DNA from 4 places in the Mycoplana sp. BE70 genome. Region 2 is predicted to be linked to each of the others. Evidence: riboswitches for the same ligand, from Rfam matches in the RefSeq annotation. Region 2 holds a riboswitch; each other region holds the start of a gene.

Region 1 (5,750 bases), on a different contig from region 2:
CGGAATCCGGGCGGTCGAGGTGCATACCGGCTGGCCCTGCTTCGGTGTGGTGCCGTGGCTGAAACATGCCCGCCAACTGCCAGCGGAGGATTCGGTGGTGCTGGAGCGGCTGGCGACGGGGCGGGCGCGGGCGCTACGGGTGGCCGTGCCGGTGTTGTCCCGCATCGCCAATTTCGATGATCTTGATCCGCTGCGTCTGGAGCCCGACGTCGATCTCGTCTTCGTCCGGCCGGGCGAGCGCATACCCTCCGATGCCGGTCTCGTCGTTCTTCCCGGTTCCAAATCCACCATCGCCGACCTGAATGACCTGCGGGCGCAGGGCTGGGATCGCGACATGGAGCAGCACAACCGTCGCGGCGGACGTATCATCGGAATATGCGGGGGCTACCAGATGCTTGGCCGGCGCGTGAGCGATCCGCTCGGCATCGAGGGCAGCGAGCGAGAGATCGAAGGCCTTGGTCTGCTGGACGTCGAAACCGTGATGGCGCCGGAAAAGACGGTGCGCAACAGCGCTGCGCATTCGCTTCACTACGGCGTGCCGCTTGAGGGCTACGAGATCCATCTCGGCCTGACCACCGGCCCGGACTGTGCCCGGCCCGCCGTGGAGATCGACGGCCGGCCGGACGGGGCGACGTCTCCGGACGGGCGCATTTTCGGCACCTACCTGCACGGTCTTTTGTCGAGCGATTCCTTCCGGGCCCGCCTTCTGGCGGAATTCGGGATTGCAGGTGGCGGCTTCGACTATCGCAGGGCGGTCGATGAGGCTTTGGATGGAGTGGCGGCCGAACTTGAGGCCGCGCTGGACCCGCGATGGCTGGCTCGGCTTTTGCAATGTGATTGAGTTTTCCCGATTAAGCGACTTTCGCCAAACGTCAGTAACTGCAGGTATCCATGCACTGCCGGCTATTGGTGGGCAGGGAAGGCGGGATCAAAGTTGTGCCGGAATCTGATGCCATGGCCTTGATTGGCGTTCAGTTGGGGCTAGCGTGCGGAGGGTGCTTCCGCAGCGATCGAAAGGGAATTTGATGACCAGCGCGCGTTTTGCGAAACTCGGATTGGCTAGCTTGCTGGGGCTCGCCGTCGCCGGCGGACCAGCGGTGCAGGCGGCTGAAACGCAACCGCCTGCCAGCGCATCCAAAAAGTGGGAATCGGAATTTTCGCTGTGGCAGAAGATTTCGGCCAGCAGCGATCCGGCGGGATATGAAAGCTACCTGAAGCAGTATCCGAACGGCACGTTCGCCTCGATGGCCCGAATTCGCCTTGCCGAATTGAACGCCGCCGGCGTCGCCAAACCCGCCAAGGAGGCGGAGGGATCCGCGCAAGGGACAGCCGCTCCTTCCGCGAAGGAAAAGGCCCAATCAGACCAGAAGGCCGCCGAGGCTGCACGACTGAAAGCCGAGGAACAGGCGAAGATTGCCGCCGAGAAGGCAAAGGTCGAGCAAGAAAAGCTTGCCGTCGAGGCAGAGCGCAAGCGCCTGGAAGAAGCTGAGCAATTGCGCAAGGAAGAGCAGGCGCGCGCGGAAGCGGAAGCCAAGCGGGCCGCAGAGGCGAAGGCTGAGGTTGAGCGCCAGGCAGCCGAGGAGGCTGCTCAGGCCGAGCGATTGAAGGCGGAGCAGCAGGCGCGGGCCGAAGCTGCGCGCCTGAAGGCCGAACGGGAGGCCAAGATCGCCGAGGAAGCAAGGGCGAAGGCAGAAGCGGAGCAGGCGGCCGCCGAGGCCGAGCGCAAACGCATCGAGGCGGCGGCGGAAGCCGCGCGGATCAAGGCCGAACAAGCCGTCCAGGCAGAAACCGAGGCCCGGGCCAAGGCGGATGCCGCAGAGGCGGAAAGGGCAAGGGCGGAGGCGGCGCGGGATGCAGCCGAAGCCGAACGGGCCAAGGCCGAAGAGGCCGCAGCGGCCGCGCGACAGAAAGCAAGCCAAGCTGCGGACGGCAACACCGGGGCGACCGTGCCCCCCGATTTCCCTGCCGGCACGCTGGATGCCAAGGCACCTTCCACCGAGCCGGACAGTTCGACTGCGGCCACGGCGACCAAGGCTGAGGCCGATGAGGCCGAGCGCCTTGCCCGTCGCGAGGACAACAGCTGGAGCCGGGCCGTTCTCAATGGTACGGCCAGCGCAATCGAAAAGTATCTCGACGAGTTTCCGAACGGCCGCTTTGCGGCGGAGGCACACAAGCGATTGGCGGCTCTCGGAAAGCAGACGAACGACGGCGCGACAGCGGCAGGTGATGCAAGCGTTAACGACGTCGTCACCGAGAAGCCTGTCGCAAAGCAGCAGTTACAGTCGAAAACGACAGTTTTTGAAACCTCGCCCGATGTCCGGGAGGCTTACCTGGAGCCGGGAACCCGTATCCAGTCTCAGCGTTGGCTGAACGTGCTGGGTTACGACACGGGCGGTGCGGATGGCGTGTTCGGCCCGCGAACCCGATCGGCGATCGCGGCATGGCAGCGCTCGCTCGGCCAGCGCGCAGACGGCTATCTGACCCGCAAGCAGTTCCGACAGTTGCGCGAATCGGGCCAGTTCGCCGAGCAACGCAGTCGCCAGCGCGTCGCGCGGCAGCGCTACCAGACGGATCGCTATTCCAACGACGGCTATGGCGTGTACGACGGGCCGGTGGACGGCTATCTGGAAGGGCCTGTCGGCGGCTACTACGAGGGGCCGGTCGATGGATACTATGAAGGGCCGGTGGACGGCTATTACGGCCGCCCGCGTCGTGGCTGGGGCGGGCCCGGATACTGAGGCCCCGGACGCCCGTCCTGACGCCGGTATTCGGAAGATGGATGACGCGGACGGTCGATTGACTTCGGCAACTGTCAGGCATATTCATCGCCTATTGGATGGCGCGCCGGTCCGGAAACGGACGGGCGCGTAAATGGGAATGTGACGGGGTGGACCCAACCAGGGCGCTCCAATCACGGCCGACCCCGCGACTGTAGAGTGGCGAGGCCTATCCAGCCGATCGGAAACGACCGGCAAAGCCACTGGGTGGCGGCATGATGAACCGGGGTCTGGACGCCTCTATCTCTACGAATCGTCCGCCTCTCATGCCGCTTTTTCCCGGGAAGGCGAGGGTAGCCGCCGGCGCAAATGCGCCTGACGCCACGAGCCAGGAGACCTGCCTCCAATGAAGGGCATAGTGCCCGCCCTGGGGATGTTCCCCGTTGCCAGCACGGAGGTTGTCATGGCTGCTCACGTTTCTTCTTCTGTTTCCCTGTCTCTCAACGATCGTCTCTATGCCGGTCTCGTTGCGCTTTTGCTCGGCGGTTTTCTGGTGTTCGGCGCAGGCCTCGCCAATTCGTCGGTCCTGCACGATACCGCGCACGACACGCGCCACTCCTACGGCTTCCCCTGCCACTAAGGGGGGTGACATGATCGTCAAATATCTCCTGGCCGCTCTGGTGGCCGGGTTGTTCTCCGGCGCCCTGATGACGGCCGCCCAGGAGGCGCGAGTGATTCCGCTCATTCTTCATGCCGAAGAGTATGAAGGCGGCGAAGCTGCGCCTGCTCCGGCCGGTACGGAAGTCCAGCCCACCGAAGCCCAGCCCGAGGCGACGCAAGAGCATTCCGCGCTCGGCGTCGGCGCGGTTCTGTCCGAAATCGCCGGCTATCTCTCGCCGGTTTCGGTCGCCTACGCGCACAGCGGCGAGCACGGTGAGGACGAGGGCGGCATCATGTTCGGCATGAGCCGGTTCTCCGGCACGCTGCTTGCCAATCTGGTGGCGGGGGCGGGCTTTGCCCTGCTTCTCGCAGGCTTCAGCCTCGTGACCGGCAACCCGATCACGGTCGCAAACGGCGCTCTCTGGGGGGCGGCCGGCTGGCTTGCCGTGCATCTGCTACCGGCCATCGGCCTGCCGCCGGAGCTTCCGGGCTTTCCGGCAGCCGACCTTGCCGAGAGACAGGTCTGGTGGCTTGTGACGGTGGCGCTATCGGCAGGCGGTCTCTACCTGCTGATCCTGAAGGATGGCCTGGGTGCCAAAGTTGCCGGTATCGCCCTGATCGCGGCCCCGCACGTCTACGGCGCGCCGCAGCCGACGGATCTGGCTAGCAACGTGCCGGCCGTCCTCGGCGCCGAGTTCGCCGTCGCGGCCCTCGCCACGACGTTGTTCTTCTGGATCGTACTCGGCCTCTCGCTCGGCTTTGCCAACGAGAAGATCGTCAAGGCAGCCTGATGAAAACCGTATCGCCCGGAGCCGTCCTGGTTCTGGGCGGTGCCCGTTCCGGAAAATCCGCATTCGCGGAAAGACTGGCTGCGGAAACCGGCGTCTCGAAGCATTACATCGCGACGGGCAGGGCCTGGGACGATGAAATGCGCGAGCGCATCGAGCAGCACCGGGCGCAGCGGGGCAGCCACGGCTGGGTTACGCACGAGGAGCCGCTGGCGCTGCCGGAGCGCATCAACGACACGGCGCGCAAGGATCGGGTCCTGCTCGTGGATTGCCTGACGCTTTGGGTGACGAACCTGATGCTGGAAGGGCACGACATAAAGGCGGCCTTCGACGATCTTGCCGCGGCGATCGTCACCACGCCCGGCCGGGTGGTGTTCGTCTCGAACGAGGTCGGCCTTGGCATCGTGCCGGACAACAAGATGGCGCGCGAATTCCGCGACCATGCCGGCCGATTGCACCAACAGGTGGCCTCGCTTGCCACCGAAGTCTATTTTGTCGCGGCAGGCCTGCCGCTGAAAATGAAGGGTTGAGCCATGCTCCAGCAGAAGATTCCCGCCACCGTCATCACCGGCTTTCTCGGCGCCGGCAAGACGACGATGATCCGCAACCTGCTGCAGAACGCCAACGGCAAGCGGATCGCACTGATCATCAACGAGTTCGGCGACCTCGGCGTCGACGGCGACGTGCTAAAGGGCTGCGGGGCCGAAGCCTGCAGCGAGGACGATATCATCGAGCTGACCAACGGTTGCATCTGCTGCACCGTTGCCGACGACTTCATCCCGACCATGTCGAAGCTGCTCGAGCGCGAGAACCGCCCGGACCACATCGTCATCGAGACGTCCGGCCTGGCGCTGCCGCAGCCGCTTGTCGCCGCCTTCAACTGGCCGGAGATCAAGACGCAGGTGACGGTCGACGGCGTTATCACCGTGGTCGACAGCGCGGCCGTTGCCGCCGGCCGGTTTGCCGATGACCACGACAAGGTCGATGCATTGCGGACCCAGGACGAGAACCTCGACCACGAAAGCCCGCTGGAGGAGCTCTTCGAGGACCAGTTGACTGCCGCTGACCTGATCGTCCTCAACAAGACCGACCTGATCGATGCCGCCGGCTTGAAGGCGGTCCGCGAGGAGGTTGCTTCCCGTATCACCCGCAAGCCGGTGATGATCGAAGCGCGGAACGGCGATGTCGCCGCGGCCGTCCTGCTCGGCCTCGGGATCGGCACGGAGGACGACATTGCCAACCGCAAGTCGCATCATGATCTGGAGCACGAGAACGGCGAGGAGCACGACCACGACCATGACGAGTTCGAGAGCTTCGTCGTCGAACTCGGCGCCATCGCCGACCCGATAGGTTTCGTCGAACGGCTGAAGGGCGTGATCGGCGCGCACGACATCCTGCGGCTCAAGGGTTTTGCCGACGTGCCCGGCAAGCCGATGCGCCTGCTGATCCAGGCGGTCGGCAGCCGCATTGACCAGTATTTCGAGCGCGCCTGGCAGGCCGGCGAAACGCGCGGCACGCGTCTCGTCGTCATCGGCCTGCACGACATGGACGAAACCGCCGTACGCGCCGCAATCGCCGCCGCGGC
Region 2 (5,750 bases):
CGGGCGACGGCAAGCATCGCCTCGGAGAAATCAAGCGCGGTGACATCGTGGCCGAGTTCATGGATCAACCGGGTCACCTCGCCGGTGCCGCAGGCAAGCTCCAGCACCCGAAGCGGCTCATCACCGAGTACAGACCGGATCGGTTGCTGCCAGGCCTTCGCTTCCGGCCCCGGCGCAATCCGGTGACCAAAGGCAAGGTCAAACGTTTCCGATCGTTTGGACCAATAGTCCCTGATCTCTTCCTTGAGATCGAAGTTGCTACCATCCATGCCTACCTCACAAGGTACTGGATATGAAAACGGTCATGGACCGCGGATTTAGCGACATGAGCACGGACGCCGAACACCTTACCGACCAGTTCCTCGGTCAAAACGTCTTCGGGTGCACCGCTTGCCACGACCTTCCCGTGTTGAAGCACGGCCAGACTGTCACAGAACATGGCCGCCAGATTGAGATCGTGAAGCGCAACGACGCAGGTCAGATCGAGCTTGGAGACGAGGGACAGTATTTCCAGTTGGTGCTGGATATCGAGGTGGTTGGTCGGCTCATCGAGTAGAAGCTCGCTCGGCGATTGCGCCAGAGCCCTGGCGATATGAGCGCGCTGACGCTCGCCACCGGAAAGCGTCTGCCAAAGTTGCCCCGCCCGGTCCTGCATTCCGACGCTGGAAAGCGCCCGTTGGACGGCTGCGTCATCTTGGACGTTCCAGGACGACCACGCACTGAGATGGGGTGTCCTTCCGAGGCGGACGACGTCCCTCACCGTCAACTGGGTTTCGGTTGTCGACTGCTGCTCTACGAAGGCGACGCGGCGCGCGAGTTCATGTCTTGAAATCGTTGAAACGTCGTCATTGCCGAGCCGGATGACGCCGCTCTGGACCTTTCTCAGCCGGGCAATCAGCCGCAGAAGACTGGACTTGCCGGAGCCGTTCGGCCCGAGCAAGCCGAGGACCTTTCCCTTTTCAATCGTGAGGGTGACGCCGTCGATGATAACTGCCTCGCCGGCGGCATAATTGACCTTGTCGATGCTGATGCTCATGCACTCCTCCGAGCGCGATAGAGAATGACCGCAAAGGCTGGCGCACCAAATAGGGCCGTGACCACGCCGATGGGGAGAATCTGTTGGGGTATGATGATCCTGGAAACGATATCCGCGGCGACCATGAAGATCGCCCCGCCGAGAGCGGACGCGGGAAGCAGTCGATGATGCGCCGGACCGACCAGAAAGCGCGCCGCGTGCGGTATGACCAGACCGACGAAGCCGACCGACCCGACCATGCTGACGACCGTCGCCGTCATTACAGCGGTCGCTCCGAGGAGAACGATCTGCACCCGCCTGACAGCAATGCCCAGCGAAGCGGCTGAATCCGTACCGAACGCAAATGCGTCCAACGACCGGGCGTGGGCCATGCACAAGACGAAACCGGCGATTGCCACCGGAACCGAAAGATAGACGTCCGGCCAGCGGACACCACTGAGAGAGCCGAGAAGCCAGAACAACACGCCTCTTGCCTGCTCCGCATTCGCCGACGTCGTCACGATGTACGACGTCAGCGCATTGAAAAGCTGCGACCCGGCAACACCGCACAGAATGATACGTTCGCTGGTGCCGCCGGCACCGGCAGCAAGCACCCCGACGAGCAGGAATGCCACGACCGCGCCGATGAAGGCACCGCTGGAAAGGCTGAGGACGCCGTAGCCGAAGCCAAGGATCATGACGCATACCGCTCCGGTCGAGGCTCCGGCGGAGATACCCAGAACATAGGGTTCAGCCAGCGGATTGCGGAGCAAGGCCTGGAGGATTGCGCCGCAGAGTGCAAGCGATGCGCCAGCACTTGCTGCAACGAGCGCACGGCTCAGTCGATAATCCCAGACCACGCCCTGGTGGATGCGGCTAAGCTCGAAGCCTGTACCAAAGACGCGGTTCGACACGGCTTTCGCCGCCGTTTCGATCGGGATGGATATTTCCCCGATCGAAACGGCAAGGCTGATTATCAGGCCCAAGAGCACGATCGCGCTGGCGGTGAGCGCCGAGAGCGCCCACCCCTTTTGCGACAATGCAGATGCACCCCTCACTGCGTCAGACCGAAGGACTTGATGCCGTTCGCCAATGTCTCGATCCCCTCGATCGTCCGGATCGTCGGATTCATCGACTGCGCGTCCATCATCACGAAACGCTTGTTCTTCACCGCGTCCAGCTGACCGGTGACCGCGTCATTTTCCAGGAACTCGAGCTTGACCTTCGGGTCATCGGCCGCGTAGCGCCGCCGATCCATGGTGGCGATGACGATGACGACGGGATTCGCGTCAGCAATCGTCTCCCAGCCGACGAGCGGCCATTCCTCCGCTGTCGTCACGACGTTCTGTGCCCCAAGTGACTTCAGGATGTAGGCCGGTGCGCTGTTCTTGCCGGCGATGAAGGCGTCTCCGCTCACCTCCTTGCTGGAGAACCAGAAGACGACCGGCAGCGCCTTTGCCGATGCTCCGGCAACGGAAGCGACGGCGGCGGCTTCACGCTGTTTGAGGTCGGCGACAAGCGCGTCACCGCGCTCTTTCACGTTGAAAATCTCCGAGAGCTCCGCGATTTCCTGATAGATCAGGTCCATCGTGAACAGTTCCTTGCGAACACCATCACCACCGTCGGTGTTGACCTTGGCAACGCAATCCGCGGGCGCGATATAGGTGTTGATCCCGAGTTCGGCGAACTGGTCGCGGCTGCCCACAGAGCCCTGCGCGCCGACATGCCACTCGAATTCGGCTGCAACCATGTCCGGCTCCTCGCCGACGACCGACTCGAAGCTCGGGTCGTTATCCGACAGACGTTTGATCTTGGCGTTGACCTCGGCGTATTGCGGCAACACGGGACCAACCCAGACAGCCGTCCCGGCGATCTTGTCGGCGAGGCCAAGCGAATAGAGGATTTCGGTCATGCCTTGGCCGATGGAGACGATCTTTGCGGGCGCTTTTTCGAACGTCACCGGCCGGCCGCAGTTGTTGACGGTCAATGGATATTGGGTCGCAGCGAGGCTCGGTGCGGCAAGGCCTAGCAGGCCGAATGCGAACGTCATACTGGTGAGAAACTGGCGCATGAAATATCTCGATCAGGAGGAAAAACAGCTAGCAACTCCATCGCCGCGCAACTCGCGAGCGGATGAAGACACAGGTACGCAGACGCTAGCGGCGGAAGGCCCAATCAAGGCGGATGAAAGTCGGAAAACGACGAAGCTTCAGGTCAATCATATCTGCTCCTTTCCGAGCATCCCCGCCCGGCTGATTGGATCGTGATTGACGGCAGGTCTCCTGGCTCACGGATGTTTGTCGGTGATCTGCCTTCCCGCGAAACGTCGCAGTGGCATGGCCAAATGGCCCGAGGATTACCGGCAATCCGCCTACAGTTGCGGGGGCAGCCACGGTCTTGGTCCCTCTTGGGTCGTCCTTACCGTGTTCCCTATTAATCCCCTCAGAGTCATCGTTGGGGAACCGTCACGCTCAGATATGCCCACCTGACATGCGTCGTCAAGGACTTGCTGTCACCCATATTGGCGACCGCTCGTGTCGGCTTAGGGCGATGGTTGGAACTCGTCCTGTCACATCGACACGGTCGCAATGGCCTCGCCGTCCGAGTAAGCGTTGGCGATGTCGGCCCAACGCGGCAGGAAACATATTGTGCAATACCCATTTGCTTTCTCCTCCGGCCACCATTGGCCTCAAGGAAAACGCGTACGCGATGGGTTCACAGACGTTGGGGGCCGATTGCTGACCGTCCGCCGCCACGACGCACAAGAGGGAAAGCGGACATCGCAGTTCTCACCGACGAGGTCTGAGTTCGAAGCATTGCGGACTTGGCAAATAGGCCCCGAAGGGTGGCCCGACAGTGCCGTTCGACCGTCGGGCCGTCATTCTCAGGCCAGGTTTACCCAGACAGATTTTGTCTGGGTGTATTGCGTCAACGCCTCGAGGCATTTGTCGCGGCCGTTGCCGGTTTGCTTGAAGCCGCCCCAGATGGACGTCATGTCGCCGTGGTCGAAGCAGTTGACCCAGACGACGCCCGCTTCGATGTCGCGGGCGAAGTTGTGAGCCTTGGCGATGTCACGGGTCCAGATCGAAGCGGCGAGGCCGTAAATCGAGTCATTGGCGATCTCGATTGCCTGGTCGACGCCATCAACGGGGATGACGGCGGCAACCGGCCCGAAGATTTCCTCGCGCGCGATCTGCATCGTGTTGTTGACCCCCGTGAACAGGGTCGGCTCGACATAGGCTCCCGATGGTGCGCCGGCGAAAGTGCCGCCGCCGAACTTGAGCGACGCGCCTTCCTTGCGGCCGATGTCGATATAGTTCAGCACTCGCTTCTGGTGCGAGGAGGTCACCAGCGGCCCGATCGTCGTCGACGGATCGAGCGGGTCGCCGAGTACGAAATTCTGCTGCGTCCGGGCAACGAAACGATCGACGAAATCGTCGTGGATGCTCTTCTGGACGAGAATGCGCGAGCCGGCGTTGCAGACCTCGCCCTGGTTGCCGTAGATGCCGTTGACCGCATAGGTCACGGCGGTGTCGAGATCGTCGTAGTCCTCGAGAATGATCTGGGGCGTCTTGCCGCCGCACTCGGTCGATACGCGCTTCATGTTCGACTGTCCGGCGTAGATCATCAGCAGCTTGCCGACCTCGGTCGAGCCGGTGAAGCCGATCTTGTCGACGTCATTGTGGAGCGCGAGCGCCTTGCCGGCCTCCTCGCCGAGGCCATGCACGACATTGAAGACACCGGGAGGGCCACCCGCCTCGATGAAGAGCTCCGCAAGGAGGTTGGCCGAGAGCGGGGATTGCTCGGCGGGCTTGAGAACGACCGAGTTTCCGGTTGCGAGCGCAGGTCCCAGCTTCCAGGCGGCCATCATCAACGGGTAGTTCCACGGGACGATCAGGCCGACGACGCCAAGAGGCTGCCGCAAGATATAGTGCAGCGCGCTGGACGCAGTGGAGGTCACGGCTCCCTCGATCTTGTCGATCGTCTCGGCGAAGAACTTCAGCGACATCACCGAGCCGGGGATATCGATGTTCATCATGTCCATGACGGGCTTGCCCATGTCGAGGCTATCGAGCACCGCGAATTCCTCGGCATTGCTTTCCACGAGCGCCGAGAATTTTTCGAGGACGGCCATGCGTGAGCGCGGGTCCATCCGCGACCAGGAGCCGGACTTGAACGCCTTGCGGGCGACGGCCACAGCCCGGTTGATTTCGGCCTGCCCGCCGCGCGCCACTTCGGTGATCGTGCTGCCCGTGGCGGGATTGATCGAGGGGAAGGTGCGGCCGTCGGCCGAGGCGACGTACTGGCCATCAATAAAGTGCTGCGTGCGGAACTTCAATGACGACGCCTTCGAGCGCCAGAAGTCGTGGGTATAGGTTGAGGCGTCCATGGTGTTCTCCCTGTTGGTCTGCGGCTAACGGCGGTCACGCAGAAGCGTGACCGAGAGGATGATGAGGATGAAGGAGGCGGCGACGATAAGTGAGCCGACCGCGTTGATCTCGGGCGTGATGCCCCGTCTCAAGGTGGAATAGATGTAGATCGGCAGGGTCACCTCGCGGCCCGTCAGGAAATAGGTCACCGGGATTTCGTCGAAGGACAGCGTGAAGCAGAGCAATGCCGAGCCGATGACGGAGCTGCGGATTGACGGCAGGGTGACCCGCCGGAAGGTCTCGACCGGCGTTGCCCCAAGGTCCGCGGAGGCTTCGAGCTGGCGACGGTTGAGTTTGGCAAGCCG
Region 3 (5,750 bases), on a different contig from region 2:
GGCGTCACGCATCAGGCGCGTGTCGGAATCGAGCGTCAGCACGTACTGGACATTGTCGGGTACGATGTTGGCGCCGGGCAGGAAGCTCGTATCGCCGTCGCCGCGCAGCAACAAATTCAGTTCATGCAGCTTGCCGCGCTTGCGCTCCCAGCCCATCCACACGCCTTCCTGGGCATTGAACAGCCGGCGGCGGTGCAGGAGATAGAATCGGGTTCGGCCGTCATAGGCATAGCGCGCCGAAAGCTGCGCAATCTCGCGCTTGGCATATTCCAGGACTTCCAGGTCTTCCGGCGTCTCCTCGACCTTGCTGTCGGTCCAGTCGCTGACGAGCGCGAAGTAGATCTCGCCACGGGGATTGGCGAGGTAATGAACCTCCAGGTTGCGGACGAGTTCGTCGACGTGGTCGCGCTTGGAGATGAGGCAGGGAACCGCAACCAGCGTGCGCGCCTCCTCCGGAATGCCCTCGCGGAACTCGTAGCCCACCAGGCGCGTCGGCTTCACACACAGGGTGACGACGGTGTTGAACAGGCCGACCGCGCCTTCCGATGCCGGCAGCGCGAAAAGGACCAGCATGATCAGCCAGGCGCCGTCGGGAATGTCCATCTGATCGAGGAAGAAATAGACCCCGACCATCGCCAGAAGCGTCAACAGTGTCACCGGCCCAGCAATTGCGAACCAGTTCAGAGCCCGCGTGAAACGGACAATGCGTTGCAGGATGGACGGCCGGTAGCCGATGCGCCGTTCCAGGAGCCCGTGCTTTTTCCCGATGAGATAGGCGCCGACATTGGCCTCGTGGGCGCCGGCGACATTGCCGGCGGCCATGTCCTCCGCGGTCATGGCAAGCGCGGTCTGGGTCACCTCCAGCTCGGTCCGGCCCGAGCGGCGGGCGAGTTTTTCGATCGTGTCGCGATAGGCGTTGCGCGAACCGAAGTCGAGATCGTTGTAGTCGGACCCTTCACGAAGGGCGGCGTCCAACCGGCTGACGCTCTCGACCCAGACCGGCCATTCCGTGTCGTCGATCGCGCGCAGGCTCTTGATGAGGTTGCTCATCGTGGCGTTGCCGGACGACAGGCGGTTCTGCTCGGCGACAAGCACCTCCTCGAGATCGCTGCCGCGCGCTTCGATCTGGCGTTCCAGCCATTGGATCGCCGCACCGGAGGCCTGCAGACCGTCACGAAGTCGGTAGAGAAGTTGGGCGACGAAGGTGTTGTCGGCGACGAGCTCTTCGATCTCGCGCAGGATCACGACGCTCCGCTCCGGATCGTTCTGCCGGATCAGTTCGTCGGCGATCTCATTTGCCTTGCGCCGCATGCCACGCGACTGCTCAACGCGGATCGAGATCCGTCGCAGGTTCTCGATCAGGATGAAGCGGATGATCGACGGCAATGCCCAGAGCTCGCCGATCTTGAAGGCCTCGATCTTCTGGAAGCCTTCGACGATCGCCGTCAGGCTGTCGCGCGAGACGCTGCTGTGGGTATGGGCGACATAGAGCCACCCCAGCGCCATCGTGCGCGGGATATCGACGTCGCCAACCTTCATCGTCGGCAACTGGCGATAGAAGCGGCGCGGAAAATCGCGGCGTACCTCCTGTACGGCCTCCTCGACGACATAATAGTTGTCGAGCAGCCACTCGGCCGCCGGCGTGATGGCGGCCCCGGCTTCGACGTCGCGGGCGATCGTTTGGTAGACGCGAAAGATCTCCCGCTCGTTTTCCTTCTGGCGCGCGCGAAACTCGAACGGCTTGAAACCCGGCAGGGTGCTTGCACCGTCACGCGCCAGGTCTTCGCCGCAGGCGCTCAGCTCTTCGAGTGTGAAATAGGTATCCCGGATCGAATCGTTGTAGTCGATCTGCTTGGATTCCGTCTCGCGCGGCGAAGGCTGGGGTCGATTGTGAAGGGGCATTTGCTTGTTTCTGGGTTCGAGCAACGTGGATTTGTGCCGCAATCCTGGATCGCGGATCGCATTCGGCGGACGAAGTTCACTCGTGCGCCACCATGAACCATGACGCCTTCATGCGTCCTTTGCGTGCCACCGCCAGTCCTGAAGGGGGGCGGAATACGCAAGCCCGCGCACCTTGATCATGGCGCGATATGGCTCAGGCGACACGCAAATGTGCATCGGGGCCGCGTGGTGCATGAAAACAGCATTTTTTAGCCGCAAAGGGAGGTGGTTGCAACAAGGCGGCTGGGCAAGAGGGTCACTCCTTGGCAAGAGGCGCACAACTGGCAAAAAATTCGATCCCCCCTAGACAATCCACGGTGAACAGGGGCTGAACGCAAAGCGCAGCAAGGGGTTCCGAAATCGGCCGGTATCTGTCGACAAGGCCGGCTGTGTCATTGACAGGACCGACGCCATCGGGCCAACGTAAACCATCAGGGTTCTTTCGAATCGTTCTCGATCCGGAGCTAAGAGGGAAGCCGGTGCGATGCCCCGCAAGGGAACATCAAGGCCGGCGCTGCCCCCGCAACTGTAAGCGGTGAGCTGCTGTCGCCGATGCCACTGGCACGATCACGTGCCGGGAAGGCAAGACAGCCGCAACGACCCGCAAGCCAGGAGACCTGCCCTGATGAACTTGTAACGTCCATGGGCGGGGTGTCCCACGGCTGCGCTTGCTCCGCGAGAGCGGAATTTTTAGCTCGCGTGCGTCCGGTCATCCCCCAATTGCAGATTGGGGAAGTCATGCTTGTCACCGTTGAAACCAATCCCTCCGAATCCGGGCGACCGGAAGCGGTGTTCGTCTCCTGGCTGCTGTGGCAGCCGCGCGGGGCCGATCTCCAGACCGAAGCGCTGAAGGAGCTTTGCAAGCTCGCGCGCTATGCAGACCGAAACCCGGACATCGCCCGTCTGCGGTCGCTCTTTGCCACGCTGGCTGGGCGGGGGAAGCTTCATTAGCAACTTACCGCATAAAGACATATTGACATAAAGATATCCTTATGTGATCTCCGATGCAGACAATTCTGCATCGGAGGGCTTTGCCATGGCAGCAGCCGACCTCGACGACCTGTTCGGTCCCGAACTTTCACCTCGCACTGGCAAGGACATCGCCGACGCGCTTCAAACTGCTGCGAAGGAACGCATTCTCGTTCTCGACGGCGCCATGGGTACGGAAATCCAGACGCTTGGCCTCATCGAGGCGGATTTCCGCGGCAGCCGTTTCGGCGACTGCGCCTGCCACCAGCAGGGCAACAACGACCTCCTGACGCTGACGCAGCCGGCCGCGATCGAAGACATCCACTATCGCTACGCGCTTGCCGGCGCGGACATCCTGGAGACCAATACGTTTTCCTCCACCGCGATCGCCCAGGCCGACTACGGCATGGAAGCACTCGTCTATGAACTGAACCGCGACGGCGCGCGACTGGCCCGCCGTGCCGGGTTGCGTGCGCAGGAAAAGGACGGCAAGCGCCGTTTCGTCGCCGGCGCGCTCGGACCAACGAACCGCACCGCCTCGATCTCGCCCGACGTCAACAATCCCGGCTACCGCGCCGTCACCTTCGATGATCTCCGGCTCGCCTATGCCGACCAGCTGCGTGGCCTCATCGACGGCGGCGCCGACATCATCCTGATCGAGACGATTTTCGACACGCTGAACGCCAAGGCGGCGATCTTTGCGACCAGGGAAGTGTTCGCCGAGAAGGGCATCGAGCTGCCCGTCATGATCTCCGGCACGATCACCGACCTCTCCGGCCGCACCCTCTCCGGCCAGACGCCGGAAGCGTTCTGGAACTCGGTGCGCCACGCACAGCCGTTTTCGATCGGCCTCAACTGTGCCCTCGGCGCCAACGCGATGCGCGCGCATCTGGACGAGATTTCATCCGTTGCCGACACCTTCGTCTGCGCCTATCCGAATGCCGGCCTGCCGAACGCCTTCGGCAAGTACGACGAGACGGCGGAACAGATGGCCGCACAGATCGAAGGCTTCATGCGCGACGGCCTCGTCAACATCGTTGGCGGCTGCTGTGGCTCGACGCCGGACCACATCAGGGCGATCGCCGAGGCGGCCAGCCGCCACGCGCCGCGGCAGATCCCGGACATCCCCCGCCACATGCGCCTGTCCGGGCTGGAGCCCTTCACGCTCACCAAGGACATTCCCTTCGTCAACGTCGGCGAGCGCACCAACGTCACCGGCTCGGCAAAATTCCGCAAGCTGATCACCGCCGGCGACTTTGCGGCAGCCCTCGACGTTGCCCGCGACCAGGTCGCGAACGGCGCCCAGATCATCGACGTCAACATGGACGAAGGCCTGATCGATTCGGCGAGGGCGATGACGGAGTTCCTCAACCGCGTCGCCGCCGAGCCGGACATCGCCCGCGTGCCGATCATGATCGATTCGTCCAAATGGGAGGTGATCGAGGCCGGCCTGAAATGCGTGCAGGGCAAGCCGCTCGTCAACTCGATCTCACTGAAGGAAGGCGAAGAAGCCTTCCTCCATCACGCCCGCCTCGTGCGCGCCTATGGCGCCGCCGTCGTCGTCATGGCCTTTGACGAAAAGGGCCAGGCCGACACGCAGCAGCGCAAGGTCGAGATCTGCAGCCGCGCCTACAAGCTGCTGACCGAGGTGGCCGGCGTTCCGCCGGAGGACATCATCTTCGATCCCAATATCTTTGCCGTCGCCACCGGCATCGAGGAACACGACAACTACGGCGTCGACTTCATCGAGGCCGCGCGCCAGATCGTTAAGACGCTGCCGCACGTGCACGTCTCCGGCGGCGTTTCCAACCTCTCCTTCTCCTTCCGCGGCAACGAGCCCGTGCGCGAGGCGATGCATGCGGTGTTCCTCTACCACGCGATCCAGGCCGGCATGGACATGGGCATCGTCAATGCCGGCCAGCTCGCCGTCTACGACACGATCGACGCGGAACTGCGCGAGGCCTGCGAGGACGTGGTGCTGAACCGCGTACCGAAGGCCGGCGGCACGGCGACCGAACGGCTCCTGGAGATCGCCGAGCGCTTCAAGGGCACCGGCGGCAGGGAAGCGAAGGAAAAGGATCTCGCCTGGCGCGACTGGCCGGTCGAGAAGCGGCTGTCGCACGCGCTCGTCAACGGCATCACCGAATTCATCGAGGCAGACACGGAGGAGGCCCGCTTGGCCGCCGAGCGGCCGCTGCATGTCATCGAAGGCCCGCTGATGGCCGGCATGAACGTCGTCGGCGACCTCTTCGGCGCGGGAAAGATGTTCCTGCCGCAGGTGGTGAAGTCGGCGCGCGTGATGAAGCAGGCGGTTGCCGTGCTGCTGCCCTACATGGAGGCGGAAAAGCTTGCCAACGGCGGTGCCGCACGCGAGAGCGCCGGCAGGATCCTGATGGCGACGGTGAAGGGTGACGTGCACGACATCGGCAAGAACATCGTCGGCGTCGTGCTCGCCTGCAACAATTATGAGATCATCGACCTCGGCGTCATGGTGCCGGCAGCCAAGGTCCTTGAAACCGCCCGCGCCGAGAAGGTCGACATCATCGGCCTGTCCGGCCTGATCACCCCCTCGCTCGACGAGATGGCGCACGTGGCAAGCGAGATGGAGCGCGAAGGCTTCGACATTCCGCTCCTGATCGGCGGCGCCACGACCAGCCGCGTGCACACGGCAGTGAAAATCCACCCGCGCTACGAAAAGGGCCAGGCTGTCTACGTCACCGACGCCAGCCGCGCCGTCGGCATCGTCTCCAGCCTGCTCTCACCCGAACAAAAGGCTGGTTACGTCGAAACGCTGCAGGCGGAATACCGCAAGGTCGCCGATGCGCACATGCGGGCAGAAG
Region 4 (5,750 bases), on a different contig from region 2:
CGCCGCTGCTCGGGTGTGACGAGTTGCGCGAGCGACTTGCGCCGCCGGTCCGCCATGTCCATTGCCACCGCCACGCGTTTCGCGTGCAGGCCCATCCTGTTCAGCGTCTTGCTGCCAATGATCGGATTGTCGGCAAAGGATTTGGCACCCGATGCGAGCTGGAGGGCGTAGAACGGACTCAGCAGGACGGAAGTGAGGCGCATACAAAACCTATAGGTGTGGACGCAATCGGATAGGATGCACTGTGCTACACCATGGGCGGGGCGAGATCAATTCCACCCGGCGGTGCGAACCTGATTTCCAAAATCAGCTGTTTCGACGGCCATCGCGCGGCGATTAATCACATTTCGATGAGCGCGTTGCGCCGGCGCTCCTGCAACGTATGATGATGATGTGATGCCAGCAATTCCCCTGTCCGGAGTCGCCGCAGTGTCCTTGTGCTCGCGCCGCTCGATGGTTCTGGCGACCTCCGCCCTCCTCCTCGCCATGGCCGTACCGGCTCGGGCAGTCGACGTCTGCGCAGATCTTCACTCGCGTCTTGCGGCCCTCACGAATGTGGAAATTCCGACCGGCGGCGGTGCCCCCTATTCCAGCGCCATCACCGAGCAGAACAATCAATTGCAGAGCGCGAGAGCGAGTCTGCGCCAGCTTGGCTGCAGCACGGGCAGCGTCAAGGTCTACCGGACGTCGACTGCCCGCCAATGTAGCGAACTCGCCTCCTCGGTCGAACGAATGGAACGCAACCTCAGGAATATCGAGGCGGGGCGCAGCGCACTTGCGTCGGCCGGAAACGGACAGGAAGCCCGCGTCAATATCCTTGCGGCGATCGAAGCGCACGGTTGCGACAGTGGCGACGAACCAAGCACGGCGCAAGCCAGCCGGGCTTCGGAAGAGCCATTGCCCGATGGCGAGTTTCCGCTTGACGGCCTGGCGACCCGGTACGTTACCAGCGGCGGTTCGGGCGGCAGATTGCGCACGGTCTGCGTCAGAACCTGCGACGGCGGCTTCTTCCCCGTAACCTCAGGCGCTTCCCCGCTCGACTTTCGACGAGACCAGAGGGTCTGCGCCAGGTTGTGTCCACAGACGGAAACCGAACTCTTCTACCAGGCGCTCGATTCTGTCGACAGCGGCGAGATGGTTTCCACCGTCACCGGCAGGCTCTACAGACAACTGCCGGCAGCCTTCGCCTATCGCACACGCGGCCTGCCGAAGCCGCAAGCCTGTGGCTGCGGCCGGCTTGCCTACACCAGCCCGGCAACGGGTACCGAAACCATCAAGGACAGCACCGGCTCCGTCACGACGATCCGCATGCATCCGGTGGGCAGCGCGGCTTCAAAGGTCGTGATCGAACGCCCTTACGATCCGGAGAAGGACAAGGTGCGCAATGTCGGCCCTGTTTTCGTCCCGGACGAACCCAAGATCGATCTGCGCAACCCCGCGGGCGCGAACTGAACCGCCTTTACCGCCGCTCTCCCCACCGCTCGGCATAAACGAGCTCGTCGAGCGGCAATCGTTGCCGCCAGCCTTTCACTGCGAGTTCCGGTTCGCGATAGAGCTCGTCGACGAAGCCGAGGCAAAGCCAGGCGACGATTTCGACCCGTTCGGGAATGCCCAGGAGCGCACGAATCTCCGCGTCGTGAAAGATGCTGACCCAGCCGACGCCGACGCCCTCCGCCCGGGCCGCAAGCCACAGGTTCTGAACCGCGCACACGGTCGAATATACGTCCATGCGCGGATTGTGCGTGCGGCCCAGCACCACGGCTCCGCCGCGGTCCGGATCGCAGGTCACGCAGATGCTGACCGGAGCCTTCAGGAGGCCCTCGAGCTTGAGCGAGCGATAAAGCGACCGGCGCTCGCCGGCAAACATCATCGCCGCCTCCTCGTTGGCACGCTCGAATGCCTCGTGCGCTTGCGCACGCACTGCCTGATCGCGAATGACGATGAAGTTCCATGGCTGCATGAAACCGACCGAGGGTGCCAGATGTGCCGCGCGAAGCAAGCGCTCGAGCAGGTCTTCGGGCACCGGTTCTGGCAGGAACTGGTCGCGCACATCGCGGCGTGTTTCGATCGCACGGTATACGGCTGCCCGCTCCGCGGGCGAAAAGGGTTGTGCGTGGACGAGATCGTCCTTCGGCAGAGGCTGCATCGTCATCTCCCCAACAATGCATGAAACCGTCCGCCGTCCGCGCGGGTTGGTCTATCTCGCCAGGCCGGTCTTCTGACTCCGGATCCTCCGGCCGCGCCGCCTTCCCGGTTGAAACACCAGTGGCGATCGGAAGGGTAGATCCTTCCAGGCTTGGCCGTCCCCGTCACAGCGTTGGGCACGTTTCGGCTTCGAGGCTGGAGTTTGCCAAGGTGTCTGCGTTCAGATCGAACGCATGGCGTCAGCCCCACCGAATTCCCGATTCTCCCCTGCTCGCGCAAGGGCACCTGACGGGCGACACTTGCGCACGCCGGTGCCTACGATGCAAGGCCGGGGCCGACGATGGCGTGTCGCGGATAGACAATCCCGATGTCTTTTGCCGCGTTGTCCTCCTCGGGCGACGCAAACACGGCGCGGTTGCGGCCACCGTTCTTGGCGGTATAGAGCGCCGTGTCGGCAACCACCATAAGGTCGTGCACGGTCCGGCCATGGTCGGGATAAACAGCGATGCCAGCGCTGCTACCGACAGCCAGCAGTTGTCCGCCGAACGGAATTGGGATCTGCGCGTCGCGCACCAGACCGTTGGCAAGATCGAGGAGGGCCTGCCTGTCGGTCATGCCGGGAAGCAGCACCGCGAACTCGTCGCCACCCAGGCGCGCCACCACTCCCTTTTCGGCGACCCTGCCCAGAAACCGGGAAGCGATCGTCCTAAGCACGGCGTCGCCCGCTGCGTGACCATGCCGATCGTTGACGGCCTTGAACTGATCGAGGTCGACCGCGAAGACGGCAAACGGACGGGTGTCCTTGTCGAGCAGTTTTTTCATGGCGTCGTCAAAGCCGGAACGGTTGAGCAAGCCGGTCAGCGCATCATGACAGGCGAGATAAGCATTTCGCGCTTCGCTTCGCTCCAGGGCCCGCACAGTTGAGGCGAACTTCAGCGCGACGAAACCCATGACCACGACGAAGATCGCGACCAGGGCGGTGATCTGCGGCATCGCCATCGACCAGACGAACGAGCCGGGGCGGTTCGGGCGCCAGGACGCAGCCATCGGGTTGAAGGCGTCGCCGCCGACACCGGTGAGCAAGAGATCGCTATCCTCGGTCGTGATTGGCAGGAAGCCCAGATCGCGGATCCCCAGGCGCTGCTCGGAATTCACCAGCATCTTGGCCGTGATCGGCTTGACGGTGACCAACAGCACAGGTTTCTTGCGCGCATCCGGAATGAAAAGCCGCTTGGGGACGACGGACTGCACCACGATGATGCTCATCGTGCCGTCGATCATCCGCATTCCGGTGACGTTGATCTGCGCCAATGTCGGCGACAATACGCCGCCGCTCTCGGCCGGCTTTGCAAGAAGCCAGCCATCGCGCGTACGGCTGAGCGCCGCATAGTAGGCCGCTTCGGCGCGTTTGGTCAGGTCGCTGACCCAGTAGAGCAATTGGTCGGCTTCTTGCGGCCGGACGACATGGCGATTGTGGACGGCCAGGACTGTCTCTTCGCCCGGCTTCGTGAAGACCGTCCAGGAAAAGCCGAAATCGCTCCAGAGCCAGTCGCGCAACTCCCTGCGAATGAAATCGTCGCTGAACGAGCCGTCGGCCAGTTCATCGAAGCCTCGATCCCAGACGGACATTCCGCTCTGGTAAAGCACAACCTGTTCGATCTGCTGACGGAACTCGTTCTTAACGAGCGTCTTTTCGGAGGTCGCAACAAAATCGTTCGCCTGCCGGATCGAGTAGTCAAGCACCATGAAATTGGCGGACGCGAACAGGGCGACGATCACTATCGCCGCAAGACCAATCATGATCTTGACGCTGCTCCGGCGCGCGACCGGACCCTCAGCCCCAGCATTCGCCATGTCTTTCCCCACCGACATGCCGGCGGTCTGCATTGCCGCCTTGTGCGTTTTGTCGCGGCACTTTGGCGCAGAAAGCGGGAATATTCCCTTAAGCAGCCTGGTTTCCGAAAGGTTAAAATCTGAAGCTGCAGAACGGCCTTTGAAGCGTCACGTGGTCGAGCCGCGAGCGCGTCAACCTGCAGGCGCGTAGCGCACAAAGGCGAACTCGTCGCCATCGGGTGACCAGTTCGGCACATTCATCGTCCCCTGCCCGCCGAGCAATTCGAACAGCACTCGATCGTTTCGGCCGTCGGCATCCATCAACCGGAGGCGGACGCGCTGATCACGGGGATGGTCGAGCACGTCGGCATCGTAGGACAGCACGAGCAGGTGTCGCCCGTCCGGCGACGGATGCGGGAACCAGTCTGCCCATTGGCTGTCGGTGATGCGCGCGACCTCGCGATTTTCCAGCCGAACGCACCAGATCTGCATGCGCCCGCTCCGGCTCGAATTGAAGTAGATGCGACCGTCGACCGACCAATCCGGTCCGTCGTTGCGACCTTCGCCGAAGGTCAGCCGCTCCTCCTCGCCGCCGTCAACCGGGATCGTATAGATATCGAAGAGATCGTCGCGGATGCCGCAATAGCAGATCTGCCTCCCGTCCGGTGACCAGCCGTGCCAATAGGATGGCAGCCTTTGCGTGACGAGCCTCGGCACTCCACCTTCAGCAGGCAAGATATAGATGGCCGACTTGCCGAATTCCGTCTTGTCGCAAATGGCCAGCCAACGGCCGTCCAGCGACAGGCCATGGTCGTTGTTGCAGCGGTTTGCAAATCCGGTGTCGATCGGCACGGGCGGACTGCCGTCGAGCGGCAGCCGGTAGAGCCGGCCGTCGCCATTGATGAGGAGTGACCGGCCATCCCGGGAAAAGTTCGGCGCCTCCACCAGTTGCTCGGTCTGCCAGACGACGTGCGTCAGTCCTGTCCGGATGTTGTGTATCTCGACCGAACTGCGCATCGTCGTTCACCTTTGCCTCATCGGTCGCGGAACCGGTTGGTGATCGGATAGCGCCGGTCGCGGCCAAAATTCTTCTTGGTGATTTTCACCCCGGGTGCCGACTGCCGGCGCTTGTATTCGGCAATGTAGAGCAGGTGCTCGATACGGTGGACGGTGGCTTCGTCATGGCCACGCGCGACGATCTCTTCGGTGCCCATCTCGTTTTCCACCAGGCACTCCAGGATGTCATCGAGCACCGGATAGGGTGGCAGCGAATCCTGGTCGGTCTGGTTCGGCCGCAATTCGGCGGACGGTGCCTTGTCGATGATGTTGCGCGGGATCACTTCGCCCGAGGGGCCGAGTGCCCCGGGCGGCACCGATGTGTTGCGCCAACGCGACAAGGCATACACCTGCATCTTGTAGAGGTCCTTGATCGGATTGAACCCCCCATTCATGTCGCCATAGAGGGTTGCATAGCCGACGGACATCTCAGACTTGTTGCCGGTCGTCACCACCATCGAGCCGAACTTGTTCGAGATCGCCATCAGAATGGTCCCGCGCGCACGGCTTTGCAGGTTCTCCTCGGTAATGCCGGACTCGGTGCCCTCGAACATGTCGGACAGCGCGTCCATGAAGCCGACGACGGGCGCTTCGATCGGGACGATGTCATACCGGCAGCCCAGCGCCCTTGCGCAGGCGGCCGCATCGCTCAGCGACTCCTGCGAGGTGTAGCGATAGGGCAGCATCACGCAGCGCACCCGCTCCTCCCCCAGCGC

The links. Region 2 has a riboswitch for cobalamin ahead of J2Y48_RS22015 (ABC transporter substrate-binding protein). Riboswitches for the same ligand answer to the same signal wherever they lie in the genome.
Region 1: it holds a riboswitch for cobalamin, as region 2 does, so the genes downstream of both, J2Y48_RS08620 (CbtB-domain containing protein) here and J2Y48_RS22015 (ABC transporter substrate-binding protein) in region 2, are expected to answer to the same signal.
Region 3: it holds a riboswitch for cobalamin, as region 2 does, so the genes downstream of both, J2Y48_RS04905 (hypothetical protein) here and J2Y48_RS22015 (ABC transporter substrate-binding protein) in region 2, are expected to answer to the same signal.
Region 4: it holds a riboswitch for cobalamin, as region 2 does, so the genes downstream of both, bluB (5,6-dimethylbenzimidazole synthase) here and J2Y48_RS22015 (ABC transporter substrate-binding protein) in region 2, are expected to answer to the same signal.

What each region holds. Positions count from the first base shown of each region.
Region 1 covers NZ_JAVDTM010000004.1:18,193-23,942, reverse strand. Annotated here, with positions in the region: gene J2Y48_RS08630 (cobyric acid synthase) at 1-841, shown strand, start outside; gene J2Y48_RS08625 (peptidoglycan-binding protein) at 1,026-2,738, shown strand; cobalamin riboswitch at 2,821-3,137, shown strand; gene J2Y48_RS08620 (CbtB-domain containing protein) at 3,181-3,357, shown strand; gene J2Y48_RS08615 (CbtA family protein) at 3,368-4,168, shown strand; gene cobU (bifunctional adenosylcobinamide kinase/adenosylcobinamide-phosphate guanylyltransferase) at 4,168-4,695, shown strand; gene cobW (cobalamin biosynthesis protein CobW) at 4,699-5,750, shown strand, end outside.
Region 2 covers NZ_JAVDTM010000014.1:82,955-88,704, reverse strand. Annotated here, with positions in the region: gene J2Y48_RS22030 (class I SAM-dependent methyltransferase) at 1-269, opposite strand, end outside; gene J2Y48_RS22025 (ABC transporter ATP-binding protein) at 272-1,036, opposite strand; gene J2Y48_RS22020 (iron ABC transporter permease) at 1,033-2,055, opposite strand; gene J2Y48_RS22015 (ABC transporter substrate-binding protein) at 2,070-3,086, opposite strand; gene J2Y48_RS22010 (hypothetical protein) at 3,085-3,282, shown strand; cobalamin riboswitch at 3,270-3,497, opposite strand; gene J2Y48_RS22005 (aldehyde dehydrogenase) at 3,900-5,405, opposite strand; gene J2Y48_RS22000 (ABC transporter permease) at 5,430-5,750, opposite strand, start outside.
Region 3 covers NZ_JAVDTM010000002.1:325,474-331,223, forward strand. Annotated here, with positions in the region: gene J2Y48_RS04900 (GH36-type glycosyl hydrolase domain-containing protein) at 1-1,902, opposite strand, end outside; cobalamin riboswitch at 2,359-2,581, shown strand; gene J2Y48_RS04905 (hypothetical protein) at 2,680-2,892, shown strand; gene metH (methionine synthase) at 2,978-5,750, shown strand, end outside.
Region 4 covers NZ_JAVDTM010000018.1:48,094-53,843, forward strand. Annotated here, with positions in the region: gene J2Y48_RS24135 (phytanoyl-CoA dioxygenase family protein) at 1-203, opposite strand, end outside; gene J2Y48_RS24140 (DUF2865 domain-containing protein) at 397-1,452, shown strand; gene bluB (5,6-dimethylbenzimidazole synthase) at 1,460-2,146, opposite strand; cobalamin riboswitch at 2,191-2,449, opposite strand; gene J2Y48_RS24150 (GGDEF domain-containing protein) at 2,461-3,999, opposite strand; gene J2Y48_RS24155 (hypothetical protein) at 4,171-4,995, opposite strand; gene J2Y48_RS24160 (NAD+ synthase) at 5,013-5,750, opposite strand, start outside.